Pseudoduganella dura: one gene and its partner. The protein of the gene in region 2 binds, or shares a complex with, the protein of the main gene of each other region. Links are inferred from orthologs where the notes say so. Each region holds a gene or a part of one and is shown on either strand. Other genes may lie near its edges.

What was found. Proteins that work in one complex are often made in the same cells at the same time.
Region 1: the proteins of uvrB (region 2) and GJV26_RS09225 are in contact, whole or in part, in a crystal structure (PDB 7EGT), measured with the Thermus thermophilus proteins. The link is inferred for Pseudoduganella dura from one-to-one orthologs. Residues at the interface, in WP_096411307.1 of Thermus thermophilus: Glu23, Leu25, Arg26, Asp27, Gly28, Glu29, Arg30, Phe31, Arg55, Glu326, Asp327, Phe328, Glu379, Ser382, Gln383, His398, Gly400, Arg401; in WP_096412145.1 of Thermus thermophilus: His654, Arg656, Phe657, Gln666, Asp668, Glu669, Lys680, Arg681, Leu682, Ser683, Lys685, Tyr686, Ala687.

The regions. Positions count from the first base shown.
Region 1 is NZ_WNWM01000002.1:2,091,756-2,099,497, reverse strand. Bases 2,377-5,386 are described here. They hold GJV26_RS09225 (UvrD-helicase domain-containing protein), read right to left. Parts: upstream 5,030-5,386; coding sequence 2,723-5,029; downstream 2,377-2,722. Other genes in these bases: GJV26_RS09220 (BPSS1780 family membrane protein), read right to left, coding at 5,129-5,386; GJV26_RS09230 (M56 family metallopeptidase), read left to right, coding at 2,377-2,629. Also shown: GJV26_RS09235 (DUF6338 family protein), read left to right, coding at 1-272; more of GJV26_RS09230, read left to right, coding at 512-2,376; more of GJV26_RS09220, read right to left, coding at 5,387-5,905; GJV26_RS09215 (homoserine kinase), read right to left, coding at 5,902-6,861; GJV26_RS09210 (hypothetical protein), read right to left, coding at 6,942-7,367; polA (DNA polymerase I), read left to right, coding at 7,558-7,742. UniProt on the Escherichia coli protein: A helicase with DNA-dependent ATPase activity. Unwinds DNA duplexes with 3'-5' polarity. Translocates on single-stranded DNA with 3'-5' polarity. Initiates unwinding more efficiently from a nicked substrate than double-stranded DNA.
Region 2 is NZ_WNWM01000002.1:4,928,860-4,936,516, forward strand. What follows is about bases 1,369-4,293. They hold uvrB (excinuclease ABC subunit UvrB), read right to left. Parts: upstream 3,911-4,293; coding sequence 1,826-3,910; downstream 1,369-1,825. Other genes in these bases: GJV26_RS21565 (IS4 family transposase), read left to right, coding at 1,369-1,711; GJV26_RS21575 (amino acid aminotransferase), read left to right, coding at 4,149-4,293. Outside these bases: GJV26_RS21560 (MarC family protein), read left to right, coding at 1-353; more of GJV26_RS21565, read left to right, coding at 515-1,368; more of GJV26_RS21575, read left to right, coding at 4,294-5,351; GJV26_RS21585 (hypothetical protein), read left to right, coding at 5,633-5,881; GJV26_RS21590 (vWA domain-containing protein), read right to left, coding at 5,999-7,657. UniProt on the Escherichia coli protein: The UvrABC repair system catalyzes the recognition and processing of DNA lesions. A damage recognition complex composed of 2 UvrA and 2 UvrB subunits scans DNA for abnormalities.

The DNA.
Region 1 (7,742 bases), 2.8 Mb from region 2 along the record:
CGGATTTCGTCATCGTCGCTGCAATCGTCGAGGTCGGAAAGGAAGCGATGCTGTACACCGGCGTGCTGGATAATTTCTACTTCGACTCGGAAGGTCAGCTCGACCGGCTGGTGCTGCAGGGCGTTGCCCGCCGGCCATTGGCAAACGACAAACCCGGTACCGCTGACGGCGCGGCGGAGGCCAGCCGCTTCTATGCTGTCGATGGCGATTCGTTCGTACTGCGCTACAGCGAGATGATCACCCTGAACGTGCAGTACGTGCATCTCGGCTGAGGTCCCTGCGTTCCACTCCGCCAATCCTGCAATCCGTCGCAAATCCCCGCACGTCCCATCGGCCGATGACTACAGTTCAATGAGCCCGTCGCACGGCAATGTAGACAAAAAGTTCTAGACAAAGTTTTCTACTTGCCTTAATCTGGTTTTCACTTCACCAGGAGCCGCGTCATGACGAATCACGACAACCGGTCCGCGCTCACGCGCGCGGCCACAAGCGCTGCCGCGCGAGGCGCGGCATGAACAGCCTGTTCGATACGCTGGTTCCCGCGATTGGCTGGTCGCTGCTGCACTTCGTCTGGCAGGGGTTCCTGATCAGCTGCGCCGCCGCGCTGGCCCTGCACCTGCTGCGCAACGCCCGGCCGCAGGCCCGCTACGCCGTCGCGTGCGCGGCACTGCTGCTGTGCGCGGCGCTGCCGGTGGGCGGCATCGCCTGGCGCATGCAGGAAGCGCTGCAGTCCGGCTACGCAATGCCGGTGCCGCACGATCCGCTGCTGGGGGCCGTGGGCGCGGGCGCGATTCCCGCCGCGCACGTGCCGGTGCTGGTCGACGCGGACCAGCTGACATCGTTCGAATACCTGCTGCGCCGGCAGATGCCATGGCTGGTGCTGCTGTGGGCCGGCGGTGCGGCGCTGATGACGCTGCGGCTGTCGCTGGGCCTGCAGTGGATCCGGCAGCGGACGCTGGCCGGCCATTACCAGCCGGATGCCGGGTGGCAGGAGCGGCTGGACCGCCTCGCCTTGCGCATCGGCATCCGGCGCCCGATCCGCCTCGGCGTCTCCGGCGAAGACCTGGAAGGACCGATGACGGCCGGCTGCTGGCGCCCGATCGTGCTGCTGCCGGCATCGCTGGTCACCGGCATGCCGCCACATTTTCTGGAAGCGTTGCTGGCACACGAACTCGCGCATATCCGGCGCCACGATTACCTGGTGAACCTGGTGCAGAGTGCAATCGAGATCCTGCTGTTCTACCACCCCGGCGTGTGGATGTTGAGCAAGCGCATCCGCATCGAACGGGAACAGATTGCCGACGACCTTGCCGCAAGCGTGCTCGGCGAGCCACGGCGGCTGGCCCTGGCCTTGTCGGAACTGGACAAGTTCCAGTTCTCCACTTCGCATTTTGCCCCCGCGGCACACGGAGGAGACCTCATGTCCCGTATCAAACGCCTGGTGCGCCCCGCCGCGCAGCCGCTCAGCTGGAAGATCGCCACTCCCTTGCTGGGCCTGTGCACCGCCTGCATGATGCTGTATGCCCATGCGCAGCCGGATGCGCAGGCCATGTCGCCGGCCCGCGCGCCGGCACTGCAGGATGCCGGCTGGTCCGCGCCGCCGGAAGTGCCCGAAGCACCCGAGGTACCCGAGGCACCCGAGGCACCCGAAGCACCCGAGGCACCCGAAGCACCCGAAGCACCCGAAGCACCCGAAGCTCCACCGATGGCCAAAATGGCTGTGCCTGCCGTTCCCGCGCTGGCGGCACCAGCCGCACCGGCCGCGCCAGCCGCCCCGACTGCTCCACCGGCCCCAGCGGCACCAGCCGCCCCGGCTGCCCCGGCTGCTCCACCGGCCCCGCGGCTCGGGCTGAACGAAGGCATCCACATCGTCCATCCGGGCCGGTCGCTCGAATCGTATGCGATCGTCCGCGGCGGCAGTGCGCCGATGCGGGTGGGCGCGTTCGACACGCGCGACATCGACGACCTGCAATGCGCGAAGGAAGGATTCAAGGGCGATTTCATCTGGTTCAGGAAGGATGGCAAGTCCTACGTCGTCAAGGATCCCGCGCTGGTGGCCAGGGTGCGCGATGCCTGGGCACCGACCGAAAAGCTGGGCGCCGCCATGGAAAAACAGGGCGCTTCGATGGAACGGCAGGGCAGGCAGATGGAAGCGCTCGGCGAGCAGATCAGCGCCCACGTTGCCGCCGCGTTCGACGACAAGCTGGCGCACAACACCGAGCATCAGTTGAGCGCGCTTGCCCGCATGCAGGAACGCCTGGGCCGGCGGTTGGAGGAGCTGGCCGGGCGGATGGCATCGACGGACAGCGTGCAGCGCCGCGAAGCATTGTCGCGCCAGATGGAACTGGTGCAGAAGCAGATGGAGCCACTGCAGCAGCGCATGGCCCGCCTGTCGGAAACGATGGCCCATGAAGCCGGGAAAGTGGATGGCAGCCGTGAGCCGCTGAAAACGCTGCACGCGCGGATGGCCGAGTTGTCGGCGCCAATGGATGTGTTGGGGCGGAAGATGGATGAACTGGGCCGCGAGCAGGGCCGGTTGAGCACCGCGGCGGACAGGGCAACGCGGGCGCTGATCGATGAGGCGCTGCGCAAGGGGCAGGCTGCGGAGGTGGGGGGCAAGCAGGGATAACCGGAACGATCGCAAATTCCGGTGTCAGCCGCCCCGAAGGGCCCCGGCAAGGCAATGCCTGGCCGGGCGACACCGGTTTTCACGCACCGCCAGCTACCTGCCCAGCCGCTCCAGCTTCGCCACCGACAGATCCAGCACCTTCATTCCGGCGCTGCCGAAATTGATCTGCGCGCGGCAATTGGCGCCGCTGCCCTCGAGGTTGACGATGACGCCCTCGCCGAACTTGGCATGCGCCACCGATTCGCCGATGCGCCAGCCTGAGCCGGTGGTGGCCTTTTGCGCGATGCGCTGGGCGATCGCGTTGTCGCTGCCGCCGTCCAGTTTCACGTCTTCCCACTGCGCCTTCTTGTTCGCGAACCAGTGCGACTGCACGCGCGGCGACAGCCACTTCAGCGATTCCTCCGGCAGTTCGTCGAAGAAGCGCGACTTCGCGTTGTAGCGGGTTTGCCCGTGCAGCATGCGGGTCTGGCAGAAGCACATGTAGAGGCGCTTGCGGGCGCGCGTGATCGCCACGTACATCAGCCGCCGTTCCTCCTCCACGCCGCCTTCTTCCTTCGAGCTGCTTTCGTGCGGGAACAGGCCTTCTTCCAGGCCGGTGATGAACACGTTGTCGAATTCCAGGCCCTTGGCCGAGTGCACCGTCATCAGCTGCATCGCATCCTGGCCGGCCTGCGCCTGGTTGTCGCCCGCTTCGAGCGACGCGTGCGCCAGGAACGCCGACAGCGGCGACATCACGGTGGACAGCGGCGCATCCGCATCCATGATCTCCACGCCATCGGCATTGACGATGGCCGCTCCCGCCTGCGCGTCGGCCGGCGGGCCCAGGTGCGCGGGCGCGCCCTGGCCGTAGCCTTCCTCGCCCACGAACTGGGTGGCCGCGCTGACCATCTGCTCCAGGTTTTCCACGCGGTCGGCGCCTTCCTTCTCGTTGGCGTAGTGCTGCAGCAGGCCGGAAGATTCCAGCGTGATGCGCACCAGTTCGGGCAGCGCCATCTGCTGCGTTTCGAACCGCACGCCTTCCACCAGCTTGACGAACGCTCCCAGCGAGGAGCCGGCCTTGCCGACCATGTAGGGCACCGCCGCATACATCGAGATGCCATACGTTTCGGCGGCGTTCTGCAACTGCTCCAGCGTGCGCGCGCCGATGCCGCGCGTGGGGAAGTTCACCACGCGCAGGAATGCCGAATCGTTGTGCGGATTGTCCATCAGCTGCAGGTAGGCGATCGCGTGCTTCACCTCGGCGCGCTGGAAGTAGCGCAGGCCGCCATACACCGTGTAGGGAATGGCGGCCGAGAACAGCGCATGCTCGATCACGCGCGATTGTGCATTCGAGCGGTACAGCACCGCGATCTGGCTGCGTGGCGACCCTTCGCGGATCAGGTTCTTCGCCTCGTCGACGATCCACTGCGCTTCCTGCAGGTCCGATGTGGCCTCGTACACGCGCACCTGTTCGCCATGGCCCGCGTCCGTGCGCAGGTTCTTGCCCAGGCGGCGGCTGTTGTTCGCGATCAGCACGTTGGCCGCATCGAGGATGTGGCCGTGCGAGCGGTAGTTCTGCTCCAGCTTGATCAGGTTCTTCACCGAGAATTCGGACTCGAACGCGGCCATGTTGCCCACGTTGGCGCCACGGAACGCATAGATGCTCTGGTCGTCGTCGCCCACCGCGAACAGCGCGCCGCCGTGCCCCGCGCCGTGGCCGGCGATCAGCTTCAGCCACGCATACTGCAGGTTGTTGGTATCCTGGAACTCGTCGACGAGAATGTGGCGGAAGCGCTGCTGGTAGTGCTCGCGCAGCGGCTGGTTCCGGCTCAGCAGTTCATACGTGCGCAGCAGCAGTTCGGCGAAATCCACCACGCCTTCGCGCTGGCACTGGTCGTCGTACAGCTGGTACAGCTCCACCAGCCTGCGTTCGTTGGCGTCGTACGCCTCGACCTGGCCGGCACGCAGGCCTTGGTCCTTGTTGTTGTTGATGAAGTACATCACCGATTTCGGCGGAAACTTCTCGTCATCCACGTTATGCGCCTTCAGCATGCGCTTGATCATCGACAGCTGGTCTTGCGTGTCGAGGATCTGGAACGACTGGGGTAGGGCGGCATCGCGGTAGTGGGTGCGCAGCAGGCGATTGCACAGGCCGTGGAAGGTGCCGATCCACATGCCGCGTGTATTGATCGGCATCATTCCCGACAGGCGCGCCAGCATTTCCTTGGCCGCCTTGTTCGTGAAGGTGACGGCCAGGATGCCGCCCGGCGACACCTGCCCGGTCTGGATCAGCCAGGCGATGCGCGTGGTCAGCACGCGCGTCTTGCCCGAGCCGGCGCCGGCCAGGATCAGGGCGTTTTGCGGCGGCAGGGTGACGGCGGCGAGTTGTTCGGGATTGAGGTTGTGGAGGAGATTCTGCATCCTCCCATTATACTGGTCGATGCGCCGGGGCACCTGTTGAAACCCGCTTGAGGCCGGGCAGTGCGGCGCCTGCGCGGCAACCGCAAACCCGGCCGCGCGTCAGGGCACCGGGGGCGCCGCCTTGTCGTCCGGTAACGGCCCGAAGATATGTGTATAGGGGAAATACAGTGCGATATGGCCGATGCCGAACAGCAGCACCGATACCATGCCCATCAGTGCCTGCCCGACCGCGCCGGCGCCGAACACCAGGCGCAATACCATCATGGTGCCGAACGCGATCGCGCCGAGGCTCAGCACGAACACGAGAAATGCGCCGGCGGTGCGCTTGATCGCGAAGAAGCTGTAGAACAGCCCCTTGCCCGGGCCCATGCCGTTCCAGCAGACAATCGGCGCGGCGAACGTGATCACCAGCAGCGCCGCCACATACAGGAAGAAGCCGACCTGCAGGCCCGGGAAGCGGATCACTTCCTGCATCAGCGCGAGGGACGGCTGCAGGTCTTCGGGCGACTTGCCTTTCAGCACGTCCGTATCGGCGAACAGCATCATGATCGTCACGGCGGCAAGGATCGCCAGGATGTGCAGGCCGCCCAGCTTGCACAGCCTGCCGAAGGCCGGTTCCCGGAAGCCGGTGATCAGCGTGCGGGGCAGTACCATCCGGCCCGCCTCCACGTCGCGCGCGGCGCGCAGGAAACCGATCACGAACACGGGCGTCAGCACCGCGTGGGCGATCGCGCCCACCAGCGGCAGGATGTTCAACAACATCGATACCAGCATGTAGCCGAAGAACAGCGCCGTCAGCCCGGCCGGCTGCTTGCGCAGCATGCCGAAGCCCTGCTTTACCCAGTCCCATCCCATCCTTGCCGGTGTCGGGTTCATGCGGCGAGACCCGGTGCCGGCGTGGCGATGCGTTCGCGCAGGATACGCTCGAAGTGCGTCGGATCGTGCGGTGTCAGCATTTCCGCCGCGCGCGGCTGGTGCAGGTCGTACAGGCGCGACAGCCAGAAGCGCAGTGCGCCGGCACGCAGCATCGGCTGCCATGCTTCCTGCTCGTCCGCGGTAAACGGCCGCACCGCGTGGTATGCATCCAGGAACGCCCGTACGCGCGCCTCATCGAGCACGCCGGTATCGAGGTCCACGCACCAGTCGTTGACCGTTACCGCCACGTCGAACAGCCAGGTGTCGCAGCCGGCAAAGTAAAAGTCGAAGAAGCCGGTCAGGCGCTCGCCGTCGAACATCACGTTGTTGCGGAACAGGTCGGCGTGTACGGGCCCCTGCTGCAGGCGCTTGTACAGGTCGCTGCCATGGAACGCTTCCTGGAAGTGCATTTCGGCGCGCAGCAGCGCGGCTTCCGGCTCCGGCATGTGCGGCAGCACGGCCGGCGTGGCGAAGTGCCACCATGCCAGGCCGCGCAGGTTCGGCTGGTGCAGCGGGAAGTCGCGGCCGGCCAGGTGCATCCGCGCCAGCATCGCGCCCACCCCGGCGCAATGGACCGGCTGTGGAGCAAGTTCGGAACTGCCTTCGAGCTTCGACACGATCGCGGCCGGCTTGCCGTGCAGCGCCACGCACAGTTCGCCCTTGTCGTTCGGTACCGGCGCCGGCACCAGCACGCCGTGGCCGGCCAGGTGGCGCATCAGCTGCAGGTAGAACGGCAGCTGCTCGAAGTCGAGGTTTTCGAAAATGGTGAGGACGTATTCGCCGCGTTCCGTCGTCAGGAAGAAATTGCTGTTTTCAATGCCGGATGCGATGCCTTTGAGGGCCAGCGCACGGCCGAGGGGGAATTGCGCGATCCAGGGCTGGACGTCGTCCAGGCTGACCGAGGTAAAGACTGCCATGAGAATCTATGAAAGTTCGGGTGGGAATGACTGCCCCGGGCGCGATCGGGAAGGTGCCGCGCCCGGGCCGGAACGCCGCATCACTCCTTTACGGGTGGCATCGGGGGAGGCGGCGGCACGTCGGCCGCGTTTTCCGCCGCGGCTGCGGCATCGGCACTGCGCTGTTTCTGTTTTTTGGCGATATCGAATTCCATCACGGTCCATTGCGGCCCGCGCACCTGCGGGCCGCCTGCGTCGCCCTGCAGCTGGGTGCTGTTCGGGCTGGCCGGCTTCACCGAATAGGTGCTGCCGCCGGCGTGCACGGTTTCCTCGGCGATGCGGCCGCCTTCGCGGCGCACCGTGGTGGTAGTGCCTTCGCGGCCCGATTTCGGCGTGACGGTGATCGGCGTATCGCTATCCTGCACCGGTTCCAGCTTCGGCGGCGTGCCGGACTGGGCACTGGCGGAGCCGGCGGCCAGGATGAGCAGGAAGGCGGCGCAGGGGAGGGCAAGGCGGGACGGGCGCATGGGCGGAACCTTTTAGGAGAACCATGATATTGGTGTACGGACCATTGTAACAAACTGACACCCGTTTCCGCTGCGAACTGCCGATTTCTCCGGCGGGAGCGCACGATTCGCCGCCGGATGTTCTCTGCGATAATGCCTGATTAGCCGCGAGCCGCGGTTGTTCCCCATTTGTTATCCATTACTTGCACTCATGCAAAAGACTTTGTTGCTGGTCGACGGTTCCAGCTATCTCTACCGTGCCTTCCATGCGCTGCCGGACCTGCGCAGCCCGGACGGCCATCCGACCGGCGCCATGCACGGCATGGTCAACATGCTGCGCCGCTTGCGCGCCGATTACCCGGCCGCGTACATCGCTTGCGTGTTCGACGCCAAGGG
Region 2 (7,657 bases):
TGCTGATCGCGATCCGCATGGTGTTCCCGCATCCGGACGGCGTGCTGGGAAAAAACGAGGGCGGCGAGCCGTTCATCGTGCCGCTGGCGATTCCCGCGCTGGCCGGGCCGTCGGCGCTGGCCACCGTGCTGCTGTTTTCCAGCGAAACCCGGGGCGACGTGATGATCCATGTCGCCGCGCTGGCCGCCGTCGTGGTGGTCTGGCTGGCCGTGTTCCTCGGTGCCGACCGCTTGCAGAGGGTGCTGGGCACGCAGGTGATGACGGCCTTCGAGCGGCTGATGGGGCTGATTTTGGCGGCGATGTCGGTGGAGATGCTGCTGGGCGGGATCAGGGAGTTCGTGAAGACGCTGTAGCCGCATCGCCTGGAAATGGGGTCAGACCCTGAGCCTACCCCTCAAATTTTTGTTGTAAACCATATGGGAAGCTGTTAACTTCAATCCCAAAAACGGCACATGCATGGCCGTGTTAGCCCTTTCATTCGTAGCGACCAAACTGCAAATGAAAGGCACGGACCATGCATGCACGCCAAATCATACAACGATTGTTGGGGCAGGAGTGCCCATCAATTCACGCTAAACGCCGAGCTTGCCTAGCTCAAATTGTGCAAGCTGCAGCTCGTGCCGGGCTGGGCGTTGTACGCATCGGTAAGCAGCTCAGGTCACAAACAAGTCTTCGGCATCGCATCAAGTGCTGTGACCGTTTGCTGAGCAATCCCCATCTGGCCAAAGAGCGGGTGCAGATATACCGAGCAATGAGCCAACGCCTTCTTCAATCCAGGCAATACGTGCAGGTAGCAGTAGATTGGTCAGAAATTCGCGCAGATGGCAGTGCTCAATTGCTGCGTGCAGCAGCCATCATCGAAGGACGCGCCTTTACGCTCTACGAGGAGGTCCACCCTCAGGAGAGGCTCGCGGCATCTTTGGTCCATAAGTGCTTCATGAAGACCCTGAAAACCATCCTGCCAGCGCACTGTCGCGCCATCATCATCACCGATGCAGGATTTCGTGCTACGTGGTTTAAAACGCTCAATCAGCTCGGCTTTGGCTGGGTCGGACGGATACGCAACCGTGATTTGGTGTGCCAACAGAACGGCAACGACTGGTTCGGCTGCAAAAGCTTGTACTCAAGAGCTACCGCAAAAGCGCGCGATTTGGGCTATTTTTTTCATGTCCGCTCCAACCCTGTCGACTGCCGATTAGTGCTGTACAAGTCCAAATCGAAAGGACGGCATTGCTTGACGAAATCCGGTCAACCTGCGCGCGCGCGCCACAGCAAGAAAAACAGCGCTGCCCAATGTGAGCCTTGGCTACTCGCCGTTTCGCCAGCACTGGCACAGCTTCGTGCAGACGACATCATCAAAATTTACTCTGGGCGCATGCAAATCGAGCAGACTTTCCGCGACCTGAAGAATGCCAAATGGGGAATGGCACTGCGACATAGCCAGACTACAAGCCTGCTTCGTCTGGCGGCACTTTTACTAATCGGTGCATTGCTCACTTATGCCTTATGGCTGATCGGCTTAGCGGCACGAGCGGCTGGCTATGAAGTCCACTACGGCAGCCATCCCAAGGCAGGCAGCTGCCTTTCAATCTTCTCGTTGGCAATGCACTGGGTCGACGACTATCGTCGACCCAGACTCTCCCCATCGGCCATCAAATATGCATTTATCGAACTCGTTTCGATGGTCCGCACTTGGGAATTCGAGGGGTAGGCTCAGGGTCAGACCCCATAAATAGGAAATATTTCCAGAATTCGGGGTCTGACCCCGGTTTCGGGCAATAAAAAACGCCGCGTGACGCGGCGTTTTTCATGGGAGGGGCAGGGCTTACTTGCCCGTGATCGAAATCACGTCCGCCCCCGGCGCGCCGAACATCTGCTCCTTCAGCAGGTGCAGCTGGTCGCGCACCTGCGCGGCCTTCTCGAACTCCAGGTTCTTCGCGTGCTCGATCATCAGCTTCTCGAGGCGCTTGATCTCCTTTGAGGCCTGCTTCTCGTTCATCGTCTCGTACTTCGCGGTCTCCTGCGCGGCTTTCAGGTTGTCGGCCTGCTTGCTCGGGTCGTACACGCCGTCGATCATGTCCTTTATGACCTTGTTGACGCCGCGGGCGATGATGCCGTGCTTCTCGTTGTGGGCGAGCTGCTTGGCGCGGCGCCGCTCGGTCTCGTCGATCGCACGCTTCATCGAATCGGTCATCTGGTCCGCGTACAGCAGCGCCACGCCGTTCAGGTTGCGCGCCGCGCGGCCGATGGTCTGGATCAGCGAGCGCTCGGAGCGCAGGAAGCCTTCCTTGTCGGCGTCCAGGATCGCCACCAGCGATACTTCCGGCAAGTCGAGGCCCTCGCGCAGCAGGTTGATGCCGACGACCACGTCGAACGTTCCGATCCGCAGGTCGCGCAGGATTTCAACCCGTTCGACCGTTTCGATATCGCTGTGCAGGTAGCGCACCTTGATGCCGTGGTCGCCCAGGTATTCGGTGAGCTGCTCGGACATCCGCTTGGTCAGCGTGGTCACCAGCACCCGCTCGTTCTTGGCGATGCGGTCGTTGATCTCGGAAAGCAGGTCGTCGACCTGCGTGCGCGCCGGGCGCACGATCACCAGCGGGTCGACCAGGCCGGTCGGGCGTACCACCTGTTCCACGACCTGGTCGGCATGTTTCTGCTCGTAGTCGGCCGGCGTGGCGGAGACGAAGATCATCTGCCGCATCTTGTTCTCGAATTCCTCGAACTTCAGCGGGCGGTTGTCGAGCGCCGACGGCAGCCGGAAGCCGTAGTCCACCAGGTTCGTCTTGCGCGAGCGGTCGCCGTTGTACATGGCCGACAGCTGGCCGACCAGCACGTGCGACTCGTCCATGAACATCAGCGCATCCTTCGGCAGGTAATCGATCAGCGTCGGCGGCGGCTGGCCCGGCATCGCGCCGGACAGGTGCCGCGAATAGTTCTCGATGCCTTTCGTGAACCCGATCTCGGCCATCATTTCCAGGTCGAAGCGGGTGCGCTGCTCGAGGCGCTGTTCCTCGATCAGCTTGCCTTCCTGGCGGAAGAACTCCAGCCGGTCGCGCAGTTCCGCCTTGATGCTTTCGATCGCGCGCAGCACCGTCGAGCGCGGCGTCACGTAGTGCGAGCCGGGGTAGACGGTAAAGCGGGGAATCTTCTGGCGCACGCGGCCGGTCAGCGGGTCGAACAGCTGGATCGACTCCAGCTCGTCGTCGAACATTTCCAGGCGCACCGCCAGCTCGGCGTGCTCGGCGGGGAAGATGTCGATCGTATCGCCCCGCACGCGGAACGTGCCGCGGCCGAAGTCGACCTCGTTGCGCGTGTATTGCATCTGGATCAGGCGGGCGATCACGTCGCGCTGGCTGAGCTTGTCCTTGGCGCGCAGCGTCAGGATCATCTGGTGGTATTCGTTCGGATTACCGATACCGTAGATCGCCGACACGGTGGCCACGATGACCACGTCGCGCCGCTCCATCAGCGACTTCGTGCACGACAGCCGCATCTGCTCGATGTGCTCGTTGATCGACGAGTCCTTCTCGATGAACAGGTCGCGCTGCGGCACATAGGCTTCCGGCTGGTAGTAATCGTAGTACGACACGAAGTACTCGACGGCGTTCTGCGGGAAGAATTCGCGGAACTCGCTGTACAGCTGGGCCGCCAGTGTCTTGTTCGGCGCGAACACGATCGCCGGACGGCCCATGCGGGCGATCACGTTGGCCATCGTGTACGTCTTGCCGGAACCCGTCACGCCGAGCAGCGTCTGGAACGACAGGCCATCCTCGATGCCTTCGCACAGGCTGTCGATCGCCGTCGGCTGGTCGCCGGCGGGCGGGAAGGGCTGGTGCAGCTTGAACGGCGAGCCAGGGAACGTCAGCACGGTGGGCTCGGGGGCGCCAGCCAGTGATAAATCAGCCATGAAGTCAGACCTTTGCTAGAATAGGGAGTTGCACACCACACTGTGCAGTCATGGCACAGCGGCCAGCACACCTGTTACCGCCGTGCCTTGCAATTGCCGTGCCCAGTCATCACTGCGCAAGACAATCGCTGCATCGTACTTATTACATCGTACTCATTGCATCGTACTCATTGCATCGTAATTGCTGCCTGTAATGCTCACCCGCTGCGAATCGCATTCAATCGAATCCAATCCTATCATGACGAATCCTTCCGTTTTCAGTGCCATCGAGATGGCTCCGCGCGACCCGATCCTGGGCATCACCGAAGCCTTTAACGCCGACACCAATCCCAACAAGATCAACCTGGGCGTGGGTGTTTATTATGACGACAACGGCAAAGTGCCGCTGCTTTCGTGCGTGCAGAAGGCTGAAAACATCCTGATTGAACAGCCGGCCCCGCGGACGTACCTGCCGATCGAAGGCCTGGCCGCGTATGACAAAGCGGTGCAGGAGCTGGTATTTGGTGCCGACAGTGCCGTAATTCAAGAGCGCCGCGCGATCACCGTGCAGGCCATCGGCGGCACCGGCGCGCTGAAGCTGGGCGCCGACTTCCTGAAGCGTTTTTCGCCCGCTTCGGAAGTCTACATCAGCGATCCGAGCTGGGAAAACCACCGCGCGCTGTTCGAGAGCGCCGGCTTCAAGGTCAACAATTACGCCTACTACGACGCCACCACGCACGGCGTGAATTTCGCCGCCATGCTGGCCGCGCTGAAGGCGATGCCGCAAGGCGCCGTCGTGGTACTGCACGCCTGCTGCCATAACCCGACCGGCGCGGACCTGTCCCAGCAGGAATGGGACCAGGTGATCGACGTGGTCGTGACCGGCGGCCTGATCCCGTTCCTGGACATGGCTTACCAGGGCTTCGGCGCCGGCATCGCCGAAGACGGCGCCGTGGTGCGCCGCTTCGCCGCCACCGGCGTGCCGCTGCTGGTGTCGAACTCGTTCTCCAAGTCGTTCTCGCTGTACGGCGAGCGCGTAGGCGCGCTGTCCGTCGTGGCCGCCACCGCCGAAGAAGCTTCGCGCCTGCTGTCGCAGCTCAAGCGCGTGGTGCGCACCAACTACTCGAACCCGCCGGTGCACGGCGGCAAGGTGGTCGCCACCGTGCTGTCCACGCCGGAACTGCGCCAGCTGTGGGAAGAGGAACTGGCGGCGATGCGCGTGCGCATCAAGGCAACCCGCGATTCGTTCGTGCAAAAGCTGAAGGAAAAGGCGCCGGGCCACGACTTCGACTTCGTGCGCGAGCAGGTCGGCATGTTCTCGTACTCGGGCCTGACGAAAGAACAGGTCGGCAAGCTGCGCGAAGAATCGATCTACGCGGTGGACACTGGCCGTATCTGCGTTGCCGCGCTGAACTCGAAGAACATCGATATCGTTGTTGACGCGATCGCTAAAGTTCTCTAAAATCCTGCTTCTTCGTTGACGTAAGTCAGCGGAGAACAGAAAGCAGTATCAAGAGTAGTAGAAGTATCGGGCAGCAGACAGTACCTTGAAGCAAGCTTGCAGATGTTGCTCGGAACGTATAAAATGCTGCCTCTAATCCCTGATAGCTCAGTCGGTAGAGCGACGGACTGTTAATCCGCAGGTCCCTGGTTCGAGTCCAGGTCGGGGAGCCAGAATCAAGTGAAAAGCCCAGCCGCTTCGGTTGGGCTTTTTGCGTTTTACTCGTCGAGTCGGAGCGGAATATGGAAAACAACGATCAGCGTTACCTGGTGCAGCAAAACAAAATCAGCGACGGCGATAAAAAGCCGCCCGTCTTCGCGAAGGTCATGCGCAGCAAGGAAGGCGTGTTCGAAGGCGTTTCCTTCATCAAGAACAAGGAAAAAGCCACCGTGATGACGACCGCGCAGGCACAGGAAGTGATCGACTGGGCCGCGAAGAAGAAAGCGGCGGCGCATGAGTATGTGACCAAGGTCATTTGCCTGGGGCAGTAGGCGGGAACTCTCCATGCCTGATTGATGCCGGACCCTGTCGATCCGCAGGTCCGGTTCGAGTGAATGGGCCGCAGCAAAAGGCCGCACGCGAGTGCGGCCTTTTGCATTGAGGCGGCATCAAAGCAGCCGCCGCGCCGCTACCGCCTCGACATCGATCGCCCCGCTGACGGTGGTGTACACCACGGTCACCGCCAGCTCGACCGTGCTGATGATCTCGAGAATCCCCGAGCTCAGCGGCAGGTTGCCATCCGTAGGCGCGCCCAGCATCTGCTGCTGCAACCGGCAGCAATCGTCCATCGTGGCCGTGTGCGGCGGCAGGGTGATGACATCCATCGCGGTGATCTTCGCCACCTGCGGCTCGCGGCCCACCGCGGCGCCGGCCAGCACCAGCGGGATCACGCGTTTCAATACCGGGGCGGGGCGCTCGGACAGGTTGTGCAGGTTGATTTCCGTGGCATAGCTGCCCGGCGCCAGCGGCGCGCAGCCGCAGCAGTTGTCGTCCTGGTGGCCGCAGACGAAATTCACGCTCCACACGAACAGCCGGATGTCCGCCGCGCCGACGGTGACGGCGGGCCGGTCCGGCTGGCCGATCACGATGCCCGGGGGTTCGCCGCTGGCCACGTCCCAGCAGACATCCACCCGGTAGCTGCCGTTGCCCAGGTCGGCGACGGGGCTGGTGATGAGCGAGCCGGGGCGGGGCGCGATGGTCATGTCCTCGGCGCGGCCGGGGCCGAAGCGGTTGCCGTACCTGTCGCGCGGTGTAAACGTCATGCGCATGCAGTCGCGGCCATCGGGGCCGGGGCCCAGCGGGTCGGTCGTGACGATCGTGTTGCCGCCGTCGATGCCCACGTCCACGTGCTCGGTCCACACCAGCTCGCGCATGCCGTCGCATGCGCCGTAGCGGGCTTTCGCATGGAATGTGTAGTGGCCTTCCATGCGCAGGTAGTCGGGCAGCCGGATGCCGGCCGAGCCGCCCGCTTCGAACGCGCCGCGCGTGTTGGCGGCATCGTCTTCCAGCGTGAAATGATCCTGCACATAATTGATCGCCGGCGGGCCGCCGCCTTCGATCGCCTTCAGGGTGGCCTGGCGCGGCGGGATCGTGTCGCCGTTGATGGGCAGTGCCGGGCCCAGGCCCGCGTCGCTGAGGATGTTGCCCAGGCCTTTGTCCGGCCGCGTTACCGTCAGCTCGGCGTGCACGTGCTGCGGCCAGCTGTGGTCCGCGTGGCGGATGCGCAGCAGCGGTGAAATCTCGTCGCCGGTGTAGCGGCGGCGCCGCTCCTCGGGTTCGCGCAGCAGCCGCGGGCCGCCGGCCGGGATGATCGAGACGAAGAAGCGCAGCGCCGGCGCGGGCGGGGGGAATTCGCCGCCGCCACCCGGGCGCAGCACCTCGATTTGCCATGCGCCGTCGCGCTCGCCGCCTTGCGGCAGCGGCACGCGCAGGTAAGCCCAGTTGCGGCCCTGCGAACTCTCGACGCCGGCCGTGGCGGCGTTGACGATCGTGCCGCCCGGCGTGCGGAAGCGCACGTCAAGCCAGGCATCGGTGCGGTCCCAGCCGACGACGGCCGTCAGCCGTTCCTCGCCGCATACGTTGAACGTGACCGGCGCCGCATCGGCGCCGGCCGGCAGGTCGGTCTCGGGGTCGAGCAGCACGCCCGCCTCGAAGATGTTGCCGAACGCCTGCGAGAAGAATTTCAGCAGTGCGAGCCCGCCGCTGGCGCGGGTGAACAGGCCGCCGTGACCGGATGCGAGCGCCGACAGCAGCGGCCCGTTCAGGTT